Regions from separate parts of the Paenibacillus sp. FSL K6-1330 genome, predicted to be linked through region 1. Evidence: riboswitches for the same ligand, from Rfam matches in the RefSeq annotation. Region 1 holds a riboswitch; each other region holds the start of a gene.

Region 1 (6,052 bases):
CTCCGCACCAGGCGTACCGGGCGTCCGCATCAAGCTGTATCTCGATCCAGCCCATAAAGACTTAAAGGAGCGTTACTTTGATGCTGCCAAGTCGGCACTCGCTTCGTTTGGAAAATGGTACGGAACCTATCCGTATTCCACGTTGTCCATCGTCGTTCCGCCAGAATCGGGCAACGGTGCAGGCGGCATGGAATACCCGACGCTGGTCACGGCCTTCGGGGCCAAAAACGATTCGCCGGGATATGAGCTGGAGCGGACCGTCATTCATGAAATTGCCCATCAATATTTTTACGGAATGATCGCAAGTAACGAATTTGAGGAAGCGTGGCTGGACGAAGCCTTCGCAACCTATGCAGAAGAACGAGTGATGGAAAAAGAATACGGGATTACCTCCAATACGGCGGCTCAGGGAGCATCCATCACTTCCCCTGCACCGCTGAAGATGGAATCCTGGAAATACAGCTCGCACGAAAACTACGCACTGAATGTTTACACGAGGGGCAAGCTGGTGCTGCAAGGCATCGAACGACAGGTCGGTCCGCGGATGATGGAGAAGATTCTTCATACGTACGCCCAGAAATACCGCTTCAAGCACCCGACCACGTCCGACTTCCAGAAAGTTGTAGAGCAAGTAAGCAAAACGTCCTGGCAGCCGTATTTTGACCAATATGTATATGGAAGCCAGATGGCGGACGTTGCCATCGACGTGATCAAAACCAAAAATAAAGGCACGGCGGAACATCCTCGGTATGAATCTACGGTCAAGATAACGAGCAGGGACGGGGATATAACCGATGTGCCAATCGTGTTCGCCTTTGAGGACGGCAAAACGGTGGAGCGAACCTGGAGCGGCAAGGACCGAAAAGTTACTTACACCCTGGAGTACAGCACTCCGCTCGCCTGGGCCATGGTTGATCCGAAATATTCCATCGTCCTAGAGAATAAACACATCAATAACTATATGAAGGCAGGAATGGATCCGAAGGTGGTTACACGCTGGAATCTCAGTATTACCAAGCTTGTGGAGACGCTGTTCGGCAGCCTGTCATGGTGAGGGGGGAGCACATGAAAAGTTACGCAGGCCAAGGGTGGATCAGTGTTAAAGACCAGCTATACGTCTCGATTCTGCTCTTCTTATACCGTTTGCTGTGGGGATACTGCCTGTACCGACTCGTAAAATCGGCAGTCGTTCCCCTTCTTATGCGATATCCGGATTCTGCCCCTAACGAGCTCAGCCGTCTTTTATTCTTCTACGAGGGCGAGATGAGCCTATCCCTGAGCAGCACGGTCCACACCTACGCATGGCTTCTGGCCGGTTTGCTCTTGATCAGGATAATCTTCACCCCGCTCATTCGGGCCGGCATCTTCTACAACCTTCACCAGGAAGCTAAGGGCGAGCGCGGTTTATTCTTCTTCATTGGCATGCGGAAACTGTGGAAACCCGTAACGCTATTCTATCTGATAGAGCTCATTCTCACCTTTGCGCCCGGTTACTGGATTCTGCCCAAAATCCTTCCGATTCTGCTGAATGGGATTCAAGAGCCTGTTCTGCTGCTTCATGCACTGCCCTATGCAGCTGGGTGGTTCTTGTACGCCTATCTGATCCGCCTGTTATTGCTCTATATGCAATTCGGGCGCACTGGGGGGTTCGGTATGATCAGCTCTATTCTGGCACTCTTCCGCCGCTTGGGCACGGCAGTGCTGTTGTCCATCACCATCGGCGGATCAGCCTGTATCATTCTGCTGCTCCTGAGCTCGGCTTCGCTCTTCTGGGCCGGGTTGATCGGCTTAATTATTCAGCAGGCCTCTTATTTCCTGAATGGATTATTCCAAATTTGGGTAATTTCCACCCAATATCATTTGTGGAGAGATTCCTCCTCACAGCATTCTTAATCGTTACAATTCGTTACCCTGATATGGTGAATCATGCTCGCGAATAAGCTGTAATCCGAAGTGACACGTTTTTATCTCGAGCTTGATTTTACAAAGAATAAGCATTCATTTATCCTCTATATTACAAATTTCTGAGCGCCAAATTACAAAAAAACCTGTTTCCCCAAGATGGGGACAGGTTTTTTTGTTTAAAAATGATCTTTCCTCGTTTGCCAAATTGTTAATACTCTGCTAAAATAACGAATATGTTAGTAACAACTTTGTCATCTTTACTGTAACTTTTTTGTTGGAACGATGTAAATTCGTTAACTATGTTGGAACGTCAGACGTCAATGAATGGGTTCATCAACATTTTAAGGAGCCGAATTCCCATAACGATATGGGAAGCGGGGGATCCGTTTTGGGTGAATTGATCTCGCAAGAGAGGGATCATAGGGGACCTTTCAACCGAACCCTTAAGCTAACCTCGCAGGCAATGGAAGGAGCTTTTTGTTTTGAAAAAGAAGTTAACGGCTGTTTCTCTCGGCCTCGCACTCGCACTCACATTAGGGACCGGAAGCGCTTTCGCCGATTCCAAATTAAATACAGCAATCAAACCAGCCATTGGTGTCTCTTATAAAACGGGTGGAACCACAACGAATGGTTTTGACTGCTCCGGATTCACCAGCTATGTTTACAAGAAGCTTGGCCTTAGCCTGCCGCGAACGTCTGCAGCTCAATACAAAGTAGGAACGGCAGTATCCAAGAGCAACCTGAAAGCTGGCGATCTCGTGTTCTTCAACACATCCGGTAGAGGTATCTCTCATGTGGGTATTTATGTTGGAAGCGGCAAATTTGCTCATTCCTCATCTTCGCGTGGTGTCATGATCAGTCCGCTAAGCCAGAGCTATTACGCCAACCGATATGTAGGCGCTAAGAGAATTATGAGTCAGAATACGTACAAATCTGTAGCTGTGAACTACAATTAATGTTGGAACTTTATTGATTTACTCTTATAAGAAGCCCTGGGTTTATGAGATTGTGCCGATCTCATCCAGCGGCTTTTTTCTTTTGTTGATTGTGTGTATACCTTTATAACGTTTAAGACAACGAAAAAGTTTCCACTTTTCAAAAAAAAATGAATGAAGATATTGAAATGACTTCGTTTGGTTATTCCATCCCCAATATCCTCTTATTCTTTATATACCCTTCTCTCTCTTCATTAAACACCGTTTTGGGAAAATATTGATTTTATCTGACGCTTCGACAGCTAATACGATTGAAAAATAGCAAAATTCATCAAGAAATAATTGCCAATCCCGCTTACTGTCTGATAGAATGGACGCAGTAACAACTTTGTCATTAATGTAAGTGCTTTAATACATAGATTGCTATGCCTCGCGGCAGCGAAAAGGAGCTTTCCATGCTGAAGAAAACATTATCAACAGCAGCCCTTAGTATCACACTGCTATTCACTTTGGGCGTTGGCAGCGTGTTTGCTGATAGTGCGCTGGATCAGGAAATCGATAAGGTGCTAGGTACACGATACAGCTACGGCGGTACGACCGCGAGCGGATTTGACTGCTCCGGCTTCACCATGTATGTATATGCCAAACTCGGTTTGAAGCTCCCGCATCAATCCGGCTCTCAATTCGACATGGGGACAAGCGTGTCCCGTAAGGATCTGCGCGCTGGCGATTTGGTGTTCTTCAACACATCGGGCCAGGGCATCTCCCACGTCGGCATTTATGTCGGCGATGACAAATTTGCCCATGCCTCGACCAACCGCGGCGTGGTTATCAACCGCCTTGCAGAGGAGTACTATGATCAGCGATACGTGGGTGCAAAGCGTATCATGAGCGATGATACGTATGAAGAGTCGGCTGGTGAATCATCCTAAGCTTTAGAGGCTAATCATCCCTATACATACTGCTTGCCCGTTAAAGGAGCCCTTACCTCTCTTTGACGGGCTTTTTGATGCGACTTGGATATTCGGAAAAGGGTTATCATTCATATATACGATAGGAGGACTTCACCAATGGATGCAACACCGATTTCATTTCACACCGTAGTCATGCGTGAAGAGCACGCAAAGGAAATATGCGCCTGGACCTATCCTCCTCCCTATAATATCTATGGCTTTCTTCCCTGGGAGCAGATGAAAGGACTTGAGGTCGAGTTTGGCGATCCCGACATTCGCCAGAGGCAGTACATCTCGATTCTGGATGAACGGGAGGCCCTGTGGGGATTTGCCCAGCTGTTTCCGATGCACGAGGTGACACGAATCGGACTTGGCATGCGGCCTGATTGGTGCGGGCGCGGAATGGGTAAACGGTTTATGGAGGCGATTGTTCGGGAAGCCAGGCGGAGGCGGCCTGTCGACGAAATCGACCTTGAGGTGTTGACCTGGAATGAGCGCGCGATCCGCACGTATCAAAAGGCAGGCTTTCATATCACCGATACGTATGAGCGACTTACACCAACGGGAAATGCCCTTTTCCACTGTATGGTGTATGAGCCGCCGGCTAATGAGGAATAGTAATCTTTGTCTATATGAAAAAGCACAATTTTGTGTACTTTTTATGAAGCCGCGCCGGATAGTTGCTTTTTTTGTCACAACTGGCTATGCTGTCTATGGATGTTGGTTTATAATGGAGACAAGTGCAAGAGTGCAGTATACATAGAAGGGACGATATGACGATGCAAAAATGGATCATGAGCGGATTGTTCTTCGTCGCATGTGCGTTGGCTATCGCGCTGATGTTTACGCTCCCAGGTAAGGAACAGGTGGCTCAGGAAGAGAAGCCGACCATGCCGGAAGTGACTCTCGATGCTGCCGCAGCGGAAGCCACAATGAAAGCAAGCTGTATTAGCTGTCACGGCGACCAACTTCAAGGCGGCGCTGGGCCGGCTTTGAATCAAGTAGGCGGACACATGGATGCGGACGCAATCTTCAACGTTGTAACCAAAGGTCGTAAGGGAATGCCTTCCTTTAAAGATCAACTTAAGCCCGAAGAAATCGCAAACATCGCGCTATACCTTGCTGAGAAAAAATAAATCAGCTTATACGCAAAACACGCTTGCACCTGGAGCTCTTCCCGGCGCAAGCGTGTTTTTACATATTCGGGACCTCTGAGGGGACTAACCGTCCCCCTCCTATTGTGCCGCCTTGCCATCCTTCGAACGACTCTTCTCATAGGCTTCGTTAAACTGCTGCGCTTCCTTAATATCCACAGCCGTAATGCCACCGTCGTCCCAAGAGGTGAGACGAAGTGTAACGACTTTATAATCTATGGTGATGTAGGGGTGATGTCCGAAAGCTTCTGAAATAGCTGCCACTTCATCAACAAAAGCAATTCCCTTCATGAAGGAGGAGAAGGTATACTTCCGTACAATCCATCTCCCTTGTTCAAATTCCCAACCCTCAAGCTTTTCCAGATGAGCCTCTACTTCTTGCTGCGTATAAAGCATCTTTTATCTTCCTCCCCGAAAAAAACCTATCTTAAAGCCGACTTACACGTAATATGGTCTTTCTGTCATCTATTCTATTCTGCCCTGTATCTGTTGATAACTGGAGTGATTACACAAGAGCCACAAAGGCCAACTCTTCTTCACCAATCAAAATATGTATTCGATGGTTCGTTTGATCATGCATGACCACGCCGCTGCCAACATTAATCACCGGCTCTGTGCCTAGCGCATAGAACAAATCCTCAGCCAGCGCTTCATGAACCTCATTTCTCTCGGCTTCACCCAGATTGTCCCAATCCTCAGCTTCCATTTCAAAGAAGACATAGCTGTCGGTAATTCGTCCGACCGCCTCGGTCAGTTCTGCCAGAATTTCGCCGTAATCTCTTCCGTGTTTAACGCCCATCTCCATCACTCCTTTCCTTGCCGTACTTAGCTTCGTTTCCCTTCCTTCCATTATACCGGAAATTACAACTAAAAAAAAAAGCCCGACCTGACGATAAATAGGATAACGCCCCACAAAAGGGGTCCGGTTCTCCATGAGAACCGTTCTGACGAATGGATTCGTTATTTTATTTCTCACGGATGAGGTGTGGTATGGAAATTTCAACAATTATAGGCTTAATAATCGGTATCGTCGCGGTACTGGTGGGCATGGTTCTGAAAGGTGCCTCCCTTCTCGCTTTGTATAATCCGGCAGCCTATCTAATCA
Region 2 (6,052 bases), 930 kb from region 1:
ACTATTTCAAATCGTTATATTTCAGGGAACGAGGGGGGATCTTGTTTGAGATCGCAACCGATCTACCCGGATTTACGGTGGATGAAGATCTGGACTCACTGGGGGAACAATTGAAACTACCTGCCTGGTTTGAACCGGAGCGAGCCCGTATTGAGGAAGGTCTGGAGCCTATTCAAGTCAAAACACAAGAGAGGGGTAACTAAAGTGATATCCATTGACCCGAATACCCAAAGCGAACGGGACACTTACAAGCTGCTCATCGGGAGCGTTGTTCCGCGACCGATCGCTTTTGTTACGACATTATCGGAGGACGGTGTGCTGAATGCGGCACCATTCAGTTATTTCTCCATTCTGTCCAGCAATCCGCCCCTGCTGTCCGTTTCCGTTCAGCGGAAGAACGGTACGGCTAAGGATACAGCGAGAAATGCCATGCAAAGCGGTGAGCTTGTCATCCACATCGTGGACGAAGACAATGTTGAAGCCGTGAACGAAACGGCGGCGAACCTGCCCCCGCATGAGAGTGAACTTGACAGAGCGCATTTAACCCCGGTCGTTAGCGAGGTCGTTAAAGTTCCCGGCGTTCTGGAGAGCAAGATTCGCATGGAATGCGTGCTGGAGCAGGTCGTCACTTTGAATGCAGCGGATCAGCTGCCTGGTGCCGATCTGCTGATTGCCCGCGTAGTCCGCTTCCATGTTGCGGAGGAACTTTACGAGCAAGGCCGGATTGACGCTGCCAAGTTGAAGCCTGTGAGCCGTATGGCTGGTAATATCTATGCTTCACTGGGAGAGATGTTTACAATCGAGCGGCCTGTATAACAATGGACAGGCTGGATAAGGTTAGGATGCGGCGAATATTAAGTTGTGAGCGTCCATATGCCGTTATTCGATAGGATGTTGTTCATGAAAGAAACAGGGGCTTGTGGAATATCATGCCTGGAATATGTTAACTCTACATGAATATGGAATCGATATGATGAATTCACAATATAGGAGTGGTCGACAAATGAAATTTGAATCCAAGGTTGTCATTGTGACGGGAGGCGCCAGCGGGATCGGCGAAGCAGCAGTAAGGCTTTTTGTAGAAGAGGGAGCCAAGGTTGTTATTGCAGATTATTCGGACCGGGGACAGGCTGTTTCGGATGAATTAAGAGGCGCAGGCTTTGAAACGCTGTTCGTTAAGACGGATGTGACCCAAGAACAGGAAGTTGCAAATATGGTGAAGCAGACGGTTGAGCATTTTGGCCGTGTCGATGTATTGTTCGCCAATGCAGGCATTGCTCATGATGCCCCTGCTGATCAGTTGTCGATGGACAACTGGCAAAAGACGATTGATATTAATCTTACAGGGGTGTTCCTGTGTGATAAATATGTAATCCAACAGATGTTATCCCAAGGAACCGGAGGGGCGATCGTAAACTGCGGCTCGATCCATAGCCATGTCGGAAAAGCGGGTGTTACCGCTTATGCTTCCGCTAAGGGAGGCGTTAAGCTGTTAACCCAGTCGATGGGCGCGGATTATGCTCCAAAAGGGATCCGGGTCAATGCCGTATGCCCGGGATACATCGATACTCCGCTTATTAAGGGAAGAACGGAAGCGATCACCGAGCACCTGGTCGGCCTTCATCCGATGGGCCGCTTGGGACAGCCGGAAGAAGTAGCCAAAGCCGTGTTGTTCCTTGCCAGTGAAGATGCGTCCTTCATTACAGGCACAAGCTTACTGGTGGATGGCGGATATACAGCCGTATAATCCATGGACCAAAAATCCCGACACTTATCGGCGGTTAATATATGATGCTGGCACCAGCGCTCCCGTAACTAGAAGTAAATGAGTCATAATGGGTTTTTAATGGATAATCAAAAATTTTTTTTGGTTCAGATGGAGTTGTAGAAGCTTTCCACTGTTTTGGTCTAATTCATGGCATAAACTATCCATCACATGAACGAGTAAGGGAGGCATGGCAAACGCCTGCTATATAGCGAAAAATTGGTCTGGGATAAAATTCCTATGTTGTAGGTGGACAAGCTTGAATGAGGCATTTTTCTAGCTTGTCATACACCCCGGAAGAATGGCATTTCTGCGTGTGAATTTCCAGAAAAAGCGGTTTAAGGGGTTTGACTTTTCCTAAACTTCCCTTTATCATGGACACACGCTTAGTTTCCGGCATACATTTTCCGGAAAGCGGGGGAACCAGTTTCACCAGGGGCGAGTCACTTGGAATCATGAGTGTAGGGTACCATCTTACCCGAGTCCGTCAGCTAACCTCGTCAGCAGTGGATGGGTCTTGCATACATAATGGATGTTCATAACAAAGGCCCTTGATTCTCTTAGGGGCCTTTTCTCTATTTTTTGACCCCCTGCTGGCGGAGCTATGTCTAAATCCCCTGTTTGGTGGTCTTTTTGTATTCTGCTAAAGAGGAGGGGCAAGGCCTGCAAATGTTTAACCAATTGAATCAGTCGGATGGCATTGGGTTTAAGCGTGCAAGGAGATGGATGAATCATCTTCCCTGAAGCCCCGACCCGTGCAAGGTGTCTGAATGTCCTTATATCCAAGTTAACATATGCGTTAACAAGGGTAATTTCAACATGCCATTTTGTAAGGATTGCAAAGTCATAACGAAAGGTTGTGGAAGGTTTTGAAGAGAGTGCTTGTGCTGATGTTATCAGTGACTATGGTGGTATTGCTTGCGGCTTGCGGTGACAAAGGGAGTACACTGGATCGCGCCATGGAGCAAGGGTATATCACCGTAGGTTTTGCGAATGAGAAGCCTTATGCCTATAAAGAGGCCAACGGGGAGCTGACGGGAGAAGCCGTTGAGATTGCTCGGGTTATTCTGGAGCGGCTTGGCATCAAGGAAATGAGGGGAGAGCTGACGGAATTCGGTTCACTGGTTGCCGGACTGCAGGCCGAGCGGTTTGATCTAATCACCGCAGGCATGTTCATTAATCCGGACCGCTGCTCCGCCGTATTGTTTGCCAATCCGGAGTACAGCATCGGGGAAGCCATTGCGGTGAAGCAAGGGAATCCGATGGAACTCGGAAGTTATGAGGATATTGCTAATCATGACCAGGCTAAGGTCGCCGTCATGACAGGCGCGGTTGAAATCGGCTATATGGAGAAGTCCGGTATTCCTTCAGACCGGATCATACAGGTCCCCGACCAGGCCTCGGCTATTAGCGCCCTTCAGGCAGACCGGGTACAGGCGATTACCATGACGGGACCCTCTCTGCAGGCGATGCTGGATTCGGCTAGTGATGACAACATCGAACGTGTAACTGATTTCGAGCAGCCGGTCATCGATGGAGAAAGCGTTCGGGGTTATGGAGCTACGGCGTTCCGCCAAGCGGATACCGAGTTCCAGGAGGCTTATAATGCGGAGCTGCAAAAAATGAAGGAATCGGGCGAGCTGCTGGAAATTCTGCAGAAGTTCGGATTCACAGAAGAAGAGCTTCCGGGTGAAATGACGGCTGCTGCGCTTTGCGGGGAATAGTATGCCGAATTCGTGGATTGATTTTCTCCCTACGCTGCTAAAAGGGGCGGAGATCACGATTGTGGTAGCTTTCTTTTCAGCCATCCTTGCGGTCGTGATGTCCTTTGCAGCCGGGTTATGCCGACTGTCGAAGCTGTGGATCATTCGCACATTGACAGCCGTGTACGTGGAAGTCTTTCGGGGAACCTCCTTGCTGGTGCAGCTGTTTTGGTTGTATTTCGCTCTTCCGTTCATCGGCATCGAGCTGCCGAAAATGTTGGCGGCCATCCTTGCGATCGGGCTAAACTTCGGCGCATACGGCTCGGAGATCGTCCGAAGCGCTGTGCTGGCCGTTCCGAAAGGACAGTGGGAGGCCGCTTTAGCGCTTAATCTGAAGCCTTGGCAAAGGCTGTTGAATGTGATATTGCCTCAAGCTTCCTTGCGAATGCTTCCCCCTTTCGGGAATCAGCTTGTGGAACTCATCAAATCCACCTCATTGGTTTATTTCATCACCATGGCGGATTTGACGTATCAGGCGATGGTGCTCCGCAACAATTACATCTCCTGGACGACCGAGATTCTGGTACTGCTGCTCCTCATGTATTTTGTCATTGCTACGCTCGTATCGCTGGCAGTTCGACTGCTGGAGCGTAAATGGACAGCGGGGAGGTTATAGACATGTGGGACTGGAACTATGTGTGGGATATCCTGCCGCAGCTCTTGAGTGCGTTAAAGATGACGGTATGGGTGACGATCTGCGCTTTCGTGGTGGCATTAATCATCGGATTGCTGCTTGCCTTTGCGACGCGGAGCCGATTTAAGCTGTTGTCGCTTATAACCAAAGGAATCATTGAATTTATTCGCAATACACCGCTGCTGGTTCAGGTCTTCTTCCTGTATTACAGTCTGCCGCTCCTAACGGGAATTTCCATTCCGGCCTTCTATGCCGGGGTCATCGGTCTCGGGCTGCATTACAGCACCTATCTGTCCGAGGTGTACCGTTCCGGAATCGAGGGAGTGCCGAAGGGGCAATGGGAGGCTGCCACAGCACTGAATTACACGAAAGCTAAAACCTGGCGAAGTATTATCCTGCCGCAAGCGGTGCCGCCAATCATTCCGGTACTGGGCAATTATTTAATTGTCATGTTTAAAGAAACGCCGATTCTATGCGCCATCACGCTGGTGGAGATGATGCTGACGGCCAAAAATATCGTGTCGCAGTCGTTCCGTGCATTTGAGCCGTATACGCTGGTCGGGATTCTGTTCCTGATCATCAGTTATATCGCATCTTTGCTTGTGCAAAGGCTGGAAAAACGTTTGAATCTGCAGCGTGGAAAATAAAGGAGGGAGTCTATTGAATGCCGTTGTGATCGATGAGCAAGCGGAAGCTTCGAAGGTACCGCAGCAGGGGAACAATCCCGCTACGGGTACCAAGCCGATTGTGAAATATACGGGCGTGACCAAGTCGTTTGGTGATCTCCAGGTGCTTAAAGGCATCGATCTGGAGATGCAGCCTGGAGAAAAGGTGGCTGTGATCGGTCCAAGCGGATCGGGCAAAACGACAATGGGCCGGATGCTGATGACGCTGGAAGAACCCACCGAAGGAACCATCGAGGTTGATGGCGAGCTGCTCTGGCATATGGAAGAGAAAGGGAAGCTGGTTCGGGCCAGCGAAAAGCATTTGCACCGGATGCGATGCAACGTCGGCATGATCTTCCAGCATTTTAATCTGTTCCCGCACATGAATGTACTTCGCAATGTGACGGAGGCCCCGCGTAAGGTGCTGGGTTTATCCAAGGAAGAGGCGGAGGAGCGGGCCGTCTCCATGCTAAGCAAGGTCGGTTTGGCCGACAAGCTGAAGATGTATCCGTCCAATCTGTCCGGGGGGCAGAAGCAGCGGGTTGCCATCGCCAGAGCGCTGGTCATGCGGCCGAAGGTAATGGTGTTTGACGAGGTCACCTCGGCTCTTGATCCGGAGCTGGTCGGCGAGGTGCTGGAGGTCATTCGGGAAATCGCGGATGAAGGCGAAATGGCCATGATGCTGATTACGCATGAGATGGATTTTGCGAAGGAAATCGCGGATCGGGTCATATTCGGAGCCGATGGAAGGATCGTTGAGCAGGGCACGCCGGAGGAGATATTCGATAATCCCCAGAGCGAGCGACTGCAGAGCTTCCTGCAGCGATTCCGTTCCAACGGAAATTAGTTCTGGAAAGAGGTGATGTATAGAATGGCTGTGGATACCGAAACCGAAATTGTTTACCGAAGACCGGAAGCACGGGATGGCACCCGGGTGTGGGAGCTCATACGCGACACCGGATCGCTTGATCTGAACTCCCCTTATTGTTACATGCTGCTTGGAGATTACTTCCATGATACCTGCATGATCGCCGAGCATGAAGGAGATATCATCGGTTTTATTTCCGCCTTCCGTTCTCCTCGTAATCCGGAGACGCTGTTCGTATGGCAAGTGGCCGTTGCTAATTCGCATCGGAGGCAAGGCATTGCCAAGGCGATGCTGACAGGTCTCATGAATCAGAAGGCATGCCATGGTGTCCGTTATATTGAAGCTACGGTATCGCCG
Region 3 (6,052 bases), 440 kb from region 1:
CCTTCGCCTGTGTGAACAGGAGCAGGTAATCGCGCCCGCCGGCTTTGGAATCGGTCCCGGACATATTGAAGCCGCCGAATGGGTGGGTGCCCACTAAGGCACCGGTGCATTTCCGGTTCAAATACAAGTTGCCAACATGGAAATCGCGCCGCGCCTGCTCCAGGTGGGCGCGGTTGTTCGAGATCACCGCGCCGGTCAGCCCGTAGTCGGTGTTGTTGGCGAATTGGATCGCTTCGTCGAAGGAGGCGGCCTTCGTGAAGGCCACCACCGGGCCGAAGATCTCCTCTTGGGAAATACGGGCGGTGCTGGCCACGTCCGCGAAGATCGTCGGCTGGATGAAATACCCCTCCGGATCGCCCGGAAATCCGCCGAGAACCAGCGTGCCTTCGCCTTTTCCGATTTCGATATAGTCCAGAATTTTACGATAGGCCTTATCGTCGATGACGGGCCCTACCTGCGCCGCGGCGTGTAACGGACTGCCGATAACCAGTTTCTTGGAACGGTCGATAACCTTCTGCAGCACGGTATCATAGACGTCCTCATGCACGATGGCCCTGGAGCAGGCGGAGCATTTCTGGCCGGAGAAACCGAATGCGGAGGCGGTGATCGCGTCTGCCGCGAGGTCCAGATCGGCCTCACTGTCTACGATAATGGCGTCTTTTCCGCCCATTTCGGCGATGACGCGTTTGATCCATTGTTGTCCGGGCTGTGTCTTGGCCGCGCGTTCCTGAATCCGCAGTCCAACGTCGCGGGATCCCGTAAAGCTGATGAACCTGGTCAGCGGATGATCCACCAGATAGTCGCCCACTTCCTGGCCCGGTCCCGGCAGGAAGTTAACAACGCCCGGAGGCAGGCTGACTTCTTCCAGTAGCTCCACGAATTTGGCGGCAATGACCGGCGTGGTGCTCGCCGGTTTCAGCACAACGGTGTTGCCCGAGACGATGGCCGCCGTGGTCATGCCTGCCATAATCGCGAGTGGAAAGTTCCACGGCGGAATGACGATGCCGACGCCGAGTGGAATGTAATAGAGATGATTTTCTTCCTCCTCATGAACTGTTAGCGGCTGGGGCGCGCTCAGACGCTGCATTTCGCGTGCATAGAATTCCATGAAATCGATCGCTTCGGCCGTATCCGCATCCGCTTCGGCACGCGTTTTTCCAGCTTCCAGCGTCATCAGTGCGGAGAATTCAAACTTGCGTCGCCGCATGATTGCTGCAGCCTTGTACAAATATCGTGCCCGTTCGCTCGGCGCGGTGTGTTTCCACGTCTCAAAAGTCCGTGCGGCTGTCTGAATGGCTTGTTCCGCAAGTTCGGTATCGGCTTGGGATACAATGCCGATGACCTGACGTTTACGGGACGGATTGACCGACTTTAGGGTACGCTCCGTATGGATTTGGGCACCGCCGATAACCAGAGGGTACGTCTTGCCGAGTTCGGCTTCGACCGCGGATAGCGCAGCATCGTATAACTTGTTGTTCAACTCGTTCTTGAAGTCCAGAAATGGTTCATTCCGAAAAGGTACTCGCATGGAAGGCCCCTCCTTAACATGATATGATTCGGAGCTTTAGGTTTATGGTCCAGCTGCTGAATGCGTCATGGTGGGGTGTTTAGAATCTCTTGGTGAAAAGCTCGATGTTAGATATGTATGTCTTTCTGCATGCCGTCATGATTTTTGCATATGAGTTAAGATAGAGTGCATTTTGGTTTGCCTTTTGCAAAGGGGGAGCTTGCATGGACGGAACCGAACTTTACCGTAAAGTGATCCTGACGGTGTCCGGTAATAAATTCGTGAAGTGGTTGTCGATCAAGTATGGCCGAAAACTGGCGGGCAGATTCATAGCCGGCGATACCTTGGACGAGGCGCTGGATGAAATTGAGAGGCTGAATGAGAAGGGCATTCTCGTCACGCTCGATCATTTGGGGGAGGGTATCACGACGCTGGACGAAGCGGCCGGGTACCGGGAGGAGTATTTGAAGCTTGTAGAAGGGATTGCCAAGCGGGGAGTGAAATCGAACGTTTCGCTGAAGCCGACGCAGATGGGCATGGCACTGGACCCCGAGAAGGCTTACGAGAATATCAAGCTGGTGGCGAAAAAGGCGAAAGAGCACCGCAACTTCGTTCGTCTGGATATGGAGGATTCGCCGTATACCCAGGCGACGATAGACATGACGCTGCGGCTCCATAAGGAGGGGCTGACCAATGTGGGGACCGTGATGCAGGCCTACTTGTTCCGTACGGAGGAGGACGTCAAGAATTTAATCAATGCCGGTGTTAATCTGCGGCTCGTGAAGGGGGCGTACAAAGAGCCGGGAACCATCGCTTTTCAGCAGAAGCGGGAGGTCATTGACAACTATAAGAAATTGATCAAAATGCATTTTGATCAGGGTGCCTACGTTGCGATTGCTTCGCATGATGACAACATCATCGACTGGGTGAAGGTGTTTGCCGAGCAGAGTCACATAGACAAACAGGAATTTGAGTTTCAGATGCTGTACGGGCTACGGATGAACGATCAGGCAGCGCTTGCACAGGACGGCTACCGCATTCGGTGTTATATGCCCTACGGAACGATGTGGTACCCGTATTTTACGCGGCGGCTGGCGGAGAAGCCAGCCAACCTGATGATGGTGCTCAAAAATATGTTCAAGTGAGCGGGGGAAAACAATTAATTCAAAGCGAAGCGAGGACGGTAGCTCTCTAGCTACTGTCCTAGAAGAAATAATACGCCTCCGAGCAGTCCATCAGGAAGGAACGCTCCAGCGGCAAGCTGCCTAACCGCTTACGGGTGATGTGCTGTTGCCGATTGGTCTCCAGATCGGCGAGCGCCGATACGGCGAGCTGCATCCGGGCGGATCCCCACTGGTGCTGCTTCTGGGCATAGCGAACGGCCTCGGTCACGGACATGCCTTTCAGCCTCGTAAAGACGGCTGCCCAGCGGACTAGATCCGTGAATTCCCTGTTGCTTGGCAGCGCATATTCGGCATAACCAGCCGCGTCTTTGCAGCTGATTTTGAACAAACCGCAGTTCCAATCTCGTTTGCTCCAGGGGATAAAGCGTTCAGCCGAGCCCTGGTCGAAACGAAATATCTCCATATGGCGGATGGGCTCTACACTTAATGCGGGAACTTCGGTTTCGATAACGGATGTCAGTGCAGCCTCGATGAATTTCGTCATGATCTACGCTCCTTTATAGGAATGTTATATGCACGGTAAAAAGGCCTGGTGAGCAAAGATCCCCCGCTCTCCAGGCCTTATTGTCGTTAGAGGCCCTGTTCCAGTGGCCGCTTCCGCTTAAGGCTCGGGTGGTGTTCTCTCTCAAAACGCGCCTACGAGGTTAGCTGACGGATTCGGGCTTGAGAGCACCCTACCGCAGTGCCTGACCATCTAGGCACTGCGGATTCACCCCATTCACCAATAGAAGCTCCATTGGCGATTTTGGTTCCCCCGTCTCCCCATCTGTCGGGAGCTCAGCGTATAACGAATGTTTCGATTAGATGGATGAATCATACGCCGGAGGAAACTAAAAGTAAATGATCATATGGGACGGATATATTCCGAAAATTGATGAAAACCGTGTAAGAAAACGTGTACATTCAGTCGTGTCATCGATTATCATGGCAAAATCTCGGTATCTCGATAGATTGCGATAAATACAAGAAAACAAGAGAAATACATAGTATAGAGTAGTATTCGAGAGATAATGAAGCAATACTGATCAGTTCCTGCTCGACATAACGCCACATGTGTTTTTGCTCACATTTACTTCCTGCAGGGCCAGACGTATGATACGAACTATGAATTGACGGACACCAGCGACAGGCATGCAGGCAACCGTTTCATGAAGGCCTACAGGCAGTGTGAGAGCTGCATCAGGCTCTTTTATGGATCGAATCTCGGGCGAAGGCGCCATGGGCCTTCGCTGAAATTGCAGGATGATGCGACTCTCACCGCTCGAACCTGATGCTGTGTTGTTTTGCTAAACCTGGATGTTTAGTCAATGGCTAATAGAATAACATGCTACTCGTTTTCAATTTTCGCTGAGTCCTTGAATGGAAAAGGAACGGGGGAACCAGTCGGGAGATGAATCTATCTCTCAGGGGTGAATCCCATGGACAAGATAACGGTCTATGGGTAGGGCGACTCTCACGCCCGAATCCGTCAGCTAACCTCGTAAGCGTATCGAGAGAGGCAACGATTGTCGTGGACTTGGGCCACGGTGTATTTCACCGTGTCCTATTAAGGAGCCTGCGGGAAGAGTTCTTCTCTTTCCACAGGCTTCTTTGTTGTTGTCTTCTCTTTCCGAACTTAGGAGGAGAACAAAAGATGGAGAAATCGCAGGAGTTTATCCTGGTATCCGCACCGAACAAGGCCGGGGAAGAATTTATCCGCCAGCTGATCTTTAAGCGCATTTCGTTTGTGGCCATAGCCAACAACCGGGTTGAACAGGAGAGGCTGCATGAGCTGGGCTGCACCAACATGATACTAATCGATACAAGGGACGAGCAAACCTGGATCATTCCCGAGTTTCCCGTCAGCAAGGTGTTTCTGTTCGAGAGCAGCTTGAATCTATGCTGCCGCTATTTACGGATTTGCCGGACCTGGACCACAGAGTCGATTTATGTGATTACCCATTCCAGCAATCCGCGATTGATATACAAAGGGCTGGGTGCCGATGTGGTGCTTCATACGAACCATCACCAGGTATCCTTCCTGATTTCGTCCATTGTCAGCTAAGGTCTTGGCTGATATCACAACGAGGTTTTAGGAGGTTATATTCATGCAGGATTTATATATGGTGCTCATATTGGGAGGAACCTACGGACTGTTCATGCTGTTCATGTCTTGGTGTGGGCGCGTGGTTTCTGAACCGGAGGCGGATTAACCATGATGATCATTTTGGTATGCACGCTCTTTATTTTTCTGTACTTGATTTATGCGCTGATTCACCCTGAAAAATTCTAGGGAGACAGCTGAAGGAGGAAGGCATTCGCCATGGGCATTTTACAAATTGCCATCGTTATACTCGTTCTGGTGCTGCTGGTAAAGCCGCTTGGAACTTATCTATATCAGGTGTTTCGCAATGAAGGCAATGGAACGGACAGATGGTTCTCCTGGGCGGAGAAACCGATCTTCGCACTGATTGGCTTGAAAGAACGCAAGGGAATGACGTGGAAAGGTTATGCCATCAGCTTTGTGATGACGAATATCGTGCTGGTCGCGGCTGGGTATTTGATTCTGCGGTTGCAGAGAGTACTGCCCTTCAACCCGAATGGCATCGATAATATGGAATCGACCTTGTCGTTCTCTACGATCATCAGCTTTATGACCAATACGAATCTTCAGCATTACAGCGGGGAGTCGGGGTTATCCTATATGGCCCAGATGGCTGTCATTACGATGATGATGTTCACGTCTGCGGCAACCGGGCTCTGCGTGGCGATTGCTTTTATCCGGGCGGTGACTAGCAAGGGCTCAACCGTCGGTAATTTTTTTGAGGACTTCGTCAAAGCTCACACCCGGGTGTTCATCCCGGCTGCGTTCATCATTGCAATGGTACTGGTTGCGCTGCAGGTGCCGCAGACCTTGAAGCCTACGCTCAGCGTCACGACGCTGGAAGGTAGCGAGCAGCAAATAGCTGTAGGGCCAGTAGCTGCGCTTGAATCGATCAAGCATCTGGGCACCAACGGCGGCGGGTTTATGGGAGTGAACTCGGCACATCCGTTCGAGAACCCGTCCCCGCTGACCAATGTCATCGAAATCCTGTCCATGTGGAGTCTCGGGGCGGCACTTCCGTATACGTTCGGTTTATTCGCCAAGAGCCGCAAACAGGGCTGGATTATTTTCTCGGTGATGATGACCTTGTTTATCGCTTTCCTGTCGCTGAACTATGCCGCTGAAACCAATGGCAATCCGGCGCTGAACCGCTTGGGCATCGATGCCTCGCAAGGCAGCATGGAGGGCAAGGAGGTCCGGTTCGGGGTTGCTCAATCTTCTCTGTTCACGACGGTGACGACCGCGGCCACAACCGGGTCGGTCAACAACATGCATGAT
Region 4 (6,052 bases), 570 kb from region 1:
AGACGCTGCATTCGAGAGATTTCAGGACGGAATGCGGGAGAAATGGGGGAGCGGCCATGGCCTATTACAAACCTGATCGCATTGCGGAGATCACCTTGGAGAACGGGGTGAAAAAAGCACATAACTCCGCTATGAACGTGATGATATTAGGATTTTTGGCGGGTGCTTTTATTGCGCTCGGCTTTTTGCTGGATATTCGCGTAATTGCCGGAGCATCGGAGGCTTGGGGAGGCATTGCCGGTTTTATAGGCGCGGCGATATTCCCTGTCGGACTGATTCTTGTATTGCTAGCGGGCGGAGAGCTTCTGACAGGCAACATGATGGCCGTGTCCCTGGCCAGATTCAAGAAGCGAATTTCCACGAAAGAAATGGTACGAAATTTAGCTCTTGTCACGGTAAGCAATATGGCAGGGGCGTTATTCGTCGCTTATTTCTTTGGTCATGTGACGGGTCTGACAGGCAGCGGCGTTTATCTGGAGAAGCTGGTGGACATGGCAGGTCATAAGATCGACGACAGCTTCCTGCAGGCCTTCTTGTCGGGCATCGGGTGCAACTGGCTCGTGGCGCTCGCTGTGTGGCTGTCCTACGGATCGGATCAGATGAGTGGCAAAATTCTCGGGATCTGGTTTCCGACGATGGCGTTTGTAGCCATTGGCTTTCAGCACGTGGTGGCCAATATGTTCCTCATTCCGGCAGCGATATTTGAAGGATATTACAGCTGGGGCGAGTATCTGGTGAACTTCATTCCGGTATGGCTTGGCAATTTCGTCGGAGGCGCGCTGTTTGTGGGAGCTGCCTACGGGACCGTATATTTGAAGAAGGATGATAAGGTTGAGGTCATGCTTCGCGGCGAACAAGACGCCGCACTGCCGTCTGCGCCAACTACCGGCACTGCTCAACAGGTTCATTCTGCGCAGAATGTTTCTTAATATCCCGAAGCCTGGTAAGCGTCTAGGCGGAGGAAAAAAAGCTGCAATTGACCGCTCCCTTAAGAATAGGGATCGGATGATCGCAGCTTTTTTAGTGTTGTTGGCGGAGTGGATTCCTTGTATAAGTCGCAGCGGAACAAGCCCGCTATTTTTTTAAATGGTAAGGTACTGTGGTGATAATCACATCTCTCCGATACAGTAAATGTGCGCGAATGAGCAAGCTGGACTGATTGTGCAGGAAGTTATGCCAGCCCTTCTTGGGGATGAACTGCGGTATGACAACGGTAACCTGGTAGTGGGATTCGCTTGCCTTCCGCTGCACGGTATCGATGAATTTGGTCAGCGGCTGAATGATGCTCCGATAAGGCGAGTGCAGCGTCACCAGCCGGATGTCCGGCTGCCACTTCTTCCATTTTTCCTGGAAGGCCGCCTCGTCCTCCCGCTCGAACGGCACGTACACCGCGATAATTTGTCCTGCTCCCAGTGATTTGGCATAATTCAGCGAGTTCTCCACCACATGCGTGATTCCCGCCACAGGCAGAATAATAACATTTCCCTCAATCGGCTTAACCGGCTCACAGGTCGTAATTCGCAGCTGGTCTGCTACGGCCTCATAATGTTTGTGGATTCGTGTGAAGATCCAAATGATCAGCGGCAGGAAAATCAAGACGGTCCACACTTGGGCGAATTTCGTGAAAAAGAAGATCATCGTCACGATAAAGCTAATGCATGCGCCGGTGGTATTAATGATCAGCTTGACGATCCATCCTTCGGGCTTTTCGCGAATCCACTTCACCATCATCCCTGTTTGGGAGAGGGTAAAAGGGATAAACACGCCGACGGCATACAGAGGAATCAGATGCTCGGTTTTGCCTTCGAAAGCCAGCAGCAACAGAATGGAGAAGAACCCAAGTATGATAATCCCGTTTGAATATCCCAGACGGTCCCCCCGGACGGTGAACATTCGGGGAATAAATTTATCCTTCGCCAGATTAACGGCAAGCAGCGGGAAGGCGGAATATCCCGTGTTGGCGGCCAGGATCAGAATGAGAGCCGTGGTTCCTTGGATAAAGTAATAAAAAACGTTTCGTCCAAAAGTATGCTCGGCAATCTGGGAAACGACAGTGACTTGCTCGCTGGGGCTAACCCCATAGTAATAGGCCAGGAATACGATGCCCGAAAATAACATTGCCAGCAAGGATCCCATCGCGACCAAGGTTTTGGCCGCATTATTCGGAGCGGGATCCTTGAAATTCGGGATGGCGTTAGAAATGGCTTCAACGCCGGTCAGGGCAGAGCTGCCCGAGGCAAATGCCCGCAGGAGCAGGAATAAGCTGAGACCGGCGACAGGCGTGCCGATCGGCGTGTGAAGCTCTGGTGATGCATGGCCTGTAGCTATGTTGAATATTCCGACGCCAATCAGGATAAACAGCGCCAGTACAAACAAGTAAACCGGATAAGCCAATATGGTGGCCGACTCCGTAACCCCTCTTAAATTGAGTACGGTCAAACATAGAACGAACACGATGGAGATGGGCAGATTGTAGGCATGCAATTCCGGAAAAGCCGACGTGATCGCGTCCGTCCCCGCCGATACGCTGACCGCAACCGTCAGGATGTAGTCGACCAGCAGGGAGCCGCCAGCGACCAATCCTGGATACATGCCTAAATTCTGTTTGGAAACCACGTAGGCTCCGCCGCCATGCGGATATGAGAAAATAATTTGTCTATATGATAGGATAAGTGCCAGCAATAAGACCAGGACCCCGACGGCAATCGGTATGGAATACCAATAGGCAGCCGCGCCAACGGTCATCAAGACGATCAGAATTTGTTCAGGTCCATAGGCCACGGACGACAAGGCGTCGGATGAAAGGATGGCCAGCGCTTTGGTTTTGTTCAGCTTTTGCTCGCCCAATTCCGTTGATTTAAGGGGTCTTCCGATGAGGAATCGTTTGATAGAAGATAACATGTTTTTCACCGCCGATTAAGAATAGGTACATGATGGGAGCTGCTTGAAGTGACTTCAATCGGTGTGCCTCATGTGCTGGACATATGGGCTATCTCCATTCCAATATTGATTTTTGGCAAACAAAAAACACAGGTTAGAACCCTGTGTTTGATCACAAGTTCACAACCCTCTCCATCAACGCTGACGAGGTTAGCTGTCGGATTCGGGCGGTGAGAGTCGCCCTACCTGATAATAGTCGCGGCGTAAGTACGCGCTGCATCAGGATTCACCCCATAGTATGGTTGACAGATCCTATAGGTATCCATCCATACGTGTGGTTCCCCCGCTTTCCCAATTGGAAATTAAGCGAATGTCATGTGAATATGAAGAATGATTTCGAAGCTGAATAGTATATTACGCCTGCTCAAATCTTTTGTAAAACACCCTCCAACGAAGAATAAAGCAGAATTATTTATAAAAAATGACAGATAAGCGCTTACATAAATATGTGGCTTTGACAGGCTTTGTTTTTTGCATGTTTGCTATAGAAAGCATGACTTTCTATGATGCGTAAGTGGCAAGTAGCCCAGATGTGATGCGATAGACGCTGCATACAAACAAATTCGCCATGCCGGTCTCGGGGGAGGAGACATGGGCATGGCGAATTTTTTGGGAGTGGTCCATGATTTGGCAAGGAAGAGAAAGGGTCTGGGTTCCTCTTCGTTGCTCTTGATAGGAATATACCCGGAAGGAAGTAGAGTGAAACACCTGCTCAGAAAAAAATGTAAGACTTTACTGGAGCCCTGATTTTCTTTTAAGATAAGGGGATATGATTCAGCGTGTACAAGGGGGAATGGACGAAATGACTCAAGCGATGATTCATCAGGAGAATGGTGTGTTTCCGGCGGTATGTCCGTTGGATTGTCCCGATACTTGCGGTCTGCTGCTGCATAAAGAGAATGGAAAAATCGTGAAGGTTACCGGCAATCCGGATCATCCGATGACGCAGGGAGCCATCTGTAATAAAGTCCGCAATATGGCACATCGGGTGTATCATCCCGAGCGCGTGCTTTATCCGCTGCGGAGGGTAGGGCCCAAGGGTGAGGGGGCTTTCGAGCGGATCAGCTGGGATGAAGCGATTCAGGAGATTACCGGGCGCTACAAGAAGCTGATCAAGGAATATGGCTCCGAGAGCATTCTACCATACAGCTTTTACGGCAATATGGGGATATTGAGCGTGGACGGTATGGATCGGAGATTCTTCAACAGGCTGGGCGCCAGCCGCCTGAAGCAGTCGATCTGTAATTCCGCAGGCACTGCGGGCTGGAAATCCGTGATGGGGTTTAATGGAGGCACCGTCCCGGAGGAAACCGTTCATGCCGATGTCATCATTGTCTGGGGCGGTAATATCGTCAGCACCAATATGCACCAAGTAGTGCTGGCAGAGAAAGCACGCAAGGCCGGTGCCAAGGTCATTGTGATTGATGTTCATAAGAACCAGACCGGGCAATGGTCGGATTGGTTCATTCCGCTGTTTCCGGGCACGGATGCGGCACTGGCGGTCGGCCTCATGCACATCATGTTCCGAGATGGCATGGTGAATGAGGAATTCCTCCGGCAGTATACGCTCGGGCATGAAGCCTTGCGTGAGCATGTCAAAGACTATACGCCGGAGCATGTATCCTCCATTACCGGCATTCCGGTAGAGGATATCGAGAAGCTGGCCGAGCTGTATGGCCGGGCCGGTACTTCTTATATTCATATTGGTAACGGTCTTCAGCATCACGACAATGGCGGCTTGACGGTGCGCAGCATCGCGGCGCTTCCGGCCTTGACCGGACAATGGCTGAAGCGGGGCGGAGGGGCTGCCAAGTCGAATGGTGGCTACAACAGCATGGACAGTGATGCACTGGAGCGTCCGGATCTCCGGCCGAATCCGGATGCCAGGACCATTAACATGAACCGAATCGGCGAGGCGCTTGCCATGACCGAACAGCCGATTAAGTCGGTCTTTGTCTATTGCAGCAACCCGCTGGTTGTCGCTCCTGACACCGGGCGGGTGCGCGAAGGGTTTGCAAGAGAGGATCTGTTTACCGTCGTACACGATTTGTTCATGACGGATACAGCCAAGTATGCGGATATCGTGCTTCCGGCAACCTCCTCATTTGAGAATACGGACCTGTTCGCATCCTACTGGCATCAGTATATCCAGCTGCAGGAGCCGGTCATTCCGGCGCTCGGGGAGAGCAAGAGCAACGTGGAGCTGTTCTCCTTGCTGGGCCGGGCCATGGGGTTCACCGACCCGGCCTTCCATGAGACCGAAGAGGAGATGATGGCAAGAGCGCTCGACTTCCCGGACAACCCTTATCTGAACGGCGTCACGCTGGACAAGCTAAAGGTACACCGCTATGTGAAGCTTGACATGACGCCGCTTGAAACATATCTGGATCGTTTGCCGACGCCTTCGGGCCGGATCGAGCTATACTCCGCGAAGTTGGAGGAAGCAGGTCTTCCGCCTCTTCCGACTTACGTGCCCTTGAAGGAAGGATATGACGGTGTAAGGCGCGGCCGCGGGCACAGATACCCGCTTATGTTCATTTCGCCGCCAAACCACAACTTCCTGAATTCGACCTTTGCGAATGTGGAGAAGCATCAGAAGTTGGAGAAGGAGCCTGCCCTGCAGATTCATCCGGCGGATGCAGAGGAACGCGGTATAGTGGACGGAGACATGGTTACAGTGTACAACGACCGTGGAACCTACGAAGTCCGAGCCAAGGTGACGGATAAAATGCTGCCGGGCACCGTGGTCAGCCAAGGCTTGTGGTGGGAAGGCGAAGGCAGGAAGCAGCGCGCCAATGCCCTTACACCCGACAGGTTGTCGGACATGGGCGAAGGAGCTACCTTCTTCTCAACGGTGGTAGAGGTCAGGACTACAATAACCGGTGCTTAAAGATGAATACAAAGACTGTCTTGAAGGTCTATATGACCTGAAGGCAGTCTTTTTTTAGAGATAAGAAAGTATAAACATCCGAGGGCTTAACATCCATATATTGCAAGAAAAACTTCCACTAAATGCGGTCTGTCTGCTGAGAAAGTAAGTCGATCGACGTTTTTTATTGGCTGGAAAGGATAAAACATTCCGGTAGAAGTGTAAAAAATCGGGGTTTTATTA

What was found. A riboswitch is a leader RNA that binds a small molecule or an ion and turns the genes downstream of it on or off. The one in region 1 is predicted to bind cyclic di-AMP.
Region 2: linked by a shared signal. The riboswitch ahead of ehuB (ectoine/hydroxyectoine ABC transporter substrate-binding protein EhuB) and the one ahead of NYE54_RS00495 (C40 family peptidase) in region 1 are both predicted to bind cyclic di-AMP.
Region 3: linked by a shared signal. The riboswitch ahead of NYE54_RS02420 (hypothetical protein) and the one ahead of NYE54_RS00495 (C40 family peptidase) in region 1 are both predicted to bind cyclic di-AMP.
Region 4: linked by a shared signal. The riboswitch ahead of NYE54_RS31710 (APC family permease) and the one ahead of NYE54_RS00495 (C40 family peptidase) in region 1 are both predicted to bind cyclic di-AMP.

The regions. Positions count from the first base shown of each region.
Region 1 covers NZ_CP150269.1:99,565-105,616, reverse strand. The annotation lists gene NYE54_RS00505 (M1 family metallopeptidase) at 1-1,054, shown strand, start outside; gene NYE54_RS00500 (hypothetical protein) at 1,066-1,893, shown strand; cyclic di-AMP (ydaO/yuaA leader) riboswitch at 2,243-2,383, shown strand; gene NYE54_RS00495 (C40 family peptidase) at 2,388-2,861, shown strand; gene NYE54_RS00490 (C40 family peptidase) at 3,299-3,772, shown strand; gene NYE54_RS00485 (GNAT family N-acetyltransferase) at 3,911-4,411, shown strand; gene NYE54_RS00480 (cytochrome c) at 4,573-4,929, shown strand; gene NYE54_RS00475 (4a-hydroxytetrahydrobiopterin dehydratase) at 5,029-5,343, opposite strand; gene NYE54_RS00470 (hypothetical protein) at 5,453-5,746, opposite strand; gene motA (flagellar motor stator protein MotA) at 5,938-6,052, shown strand, end outside.
Region 2 covers NZ_CP150269.1:6,597,608-6,603,659, reverse strand. The annotation lists gene NYE54_RS30150 (ring-cleaving dioxygenase) at 1-203, shown strand, start outside; gene NYE54_RS30145 (flavin reductase family protein) at 205-816, shown strand; gene NYE54_RS30140 (SDR family NAD(P)-dependent oxidoreductase) at 1,004-1,747, shown strand; cyclic di-AMP (ydaO/yuaA leader) riboswitch at 2,139-2,284, shown strand; gene ehuB (ectoine/hydroxyectoine ABC transporter substrate-binding protein EhuB) at 2,656-3,489, shown strand; gene ehuC (ectoine/hydroxyectoine ABC transporter permease subunit EhuC) at 3,491-4,144, shown strand; gene ehuD (ectoine/hydroxyectoine ABC transporter permease subunit EhuD) at 4,147-4,809, shown strand; gene ehuA (ectoine/hydroxyectoine ABC transporter ATP-binding protein EhuA) at 4,823-5,674, shown strand; gene ectA (diaminobutyrate acetyltransferase) at 5,699-6,052, shown strand, end outside.
Region 3 covers NZ_CP150269.1:542,955-549,006, forward strand. The annotation lists gene pruA (L-glutamate gamma-semialdehyde dehydrogenase) at 1-1,528, opposite strand, end outside; gene NYE54_RS02410 (proline dehydrogenase family protein) at 1,732-2,652, shown strand; gene NYE54_RS02415 (hypothetical protein) at 2,711-3,175, opposite strand; cyclic di-AMP (ydaO/yuaA leader) riboswitch at 3,309-3,484, opposite strand; cyclic di-AMP (ydaO/yuaA leader) riboswitch at 4,027-4,194, shown strand; gene NYE54_RS02420 (hypothetical protein) at 4,325-4,735, shown strand; gene kdpA (potassium-transporting ATPase subunit KdpA) at 4,994-6,052, shown strand, end outside.
Region 4 covers NZ_CP150269.1:6,955,214-6,961,265, reverse strand. The annotation lists gene NYE54_RS31715 (formate/nitrite transporter family protein) at 57-929, shown strand; gene NYE54_RS31710 (APC family permease) at 1,075-2,901, opposite strand; cyclic di-AMP (ydaO/yuaA leader) riboswitch at 3,064-3,259, opposite strand; gene NYE54_RS31705 (molybdopterin oxidoreductase family protein) at 3,743-5,830, shown strand.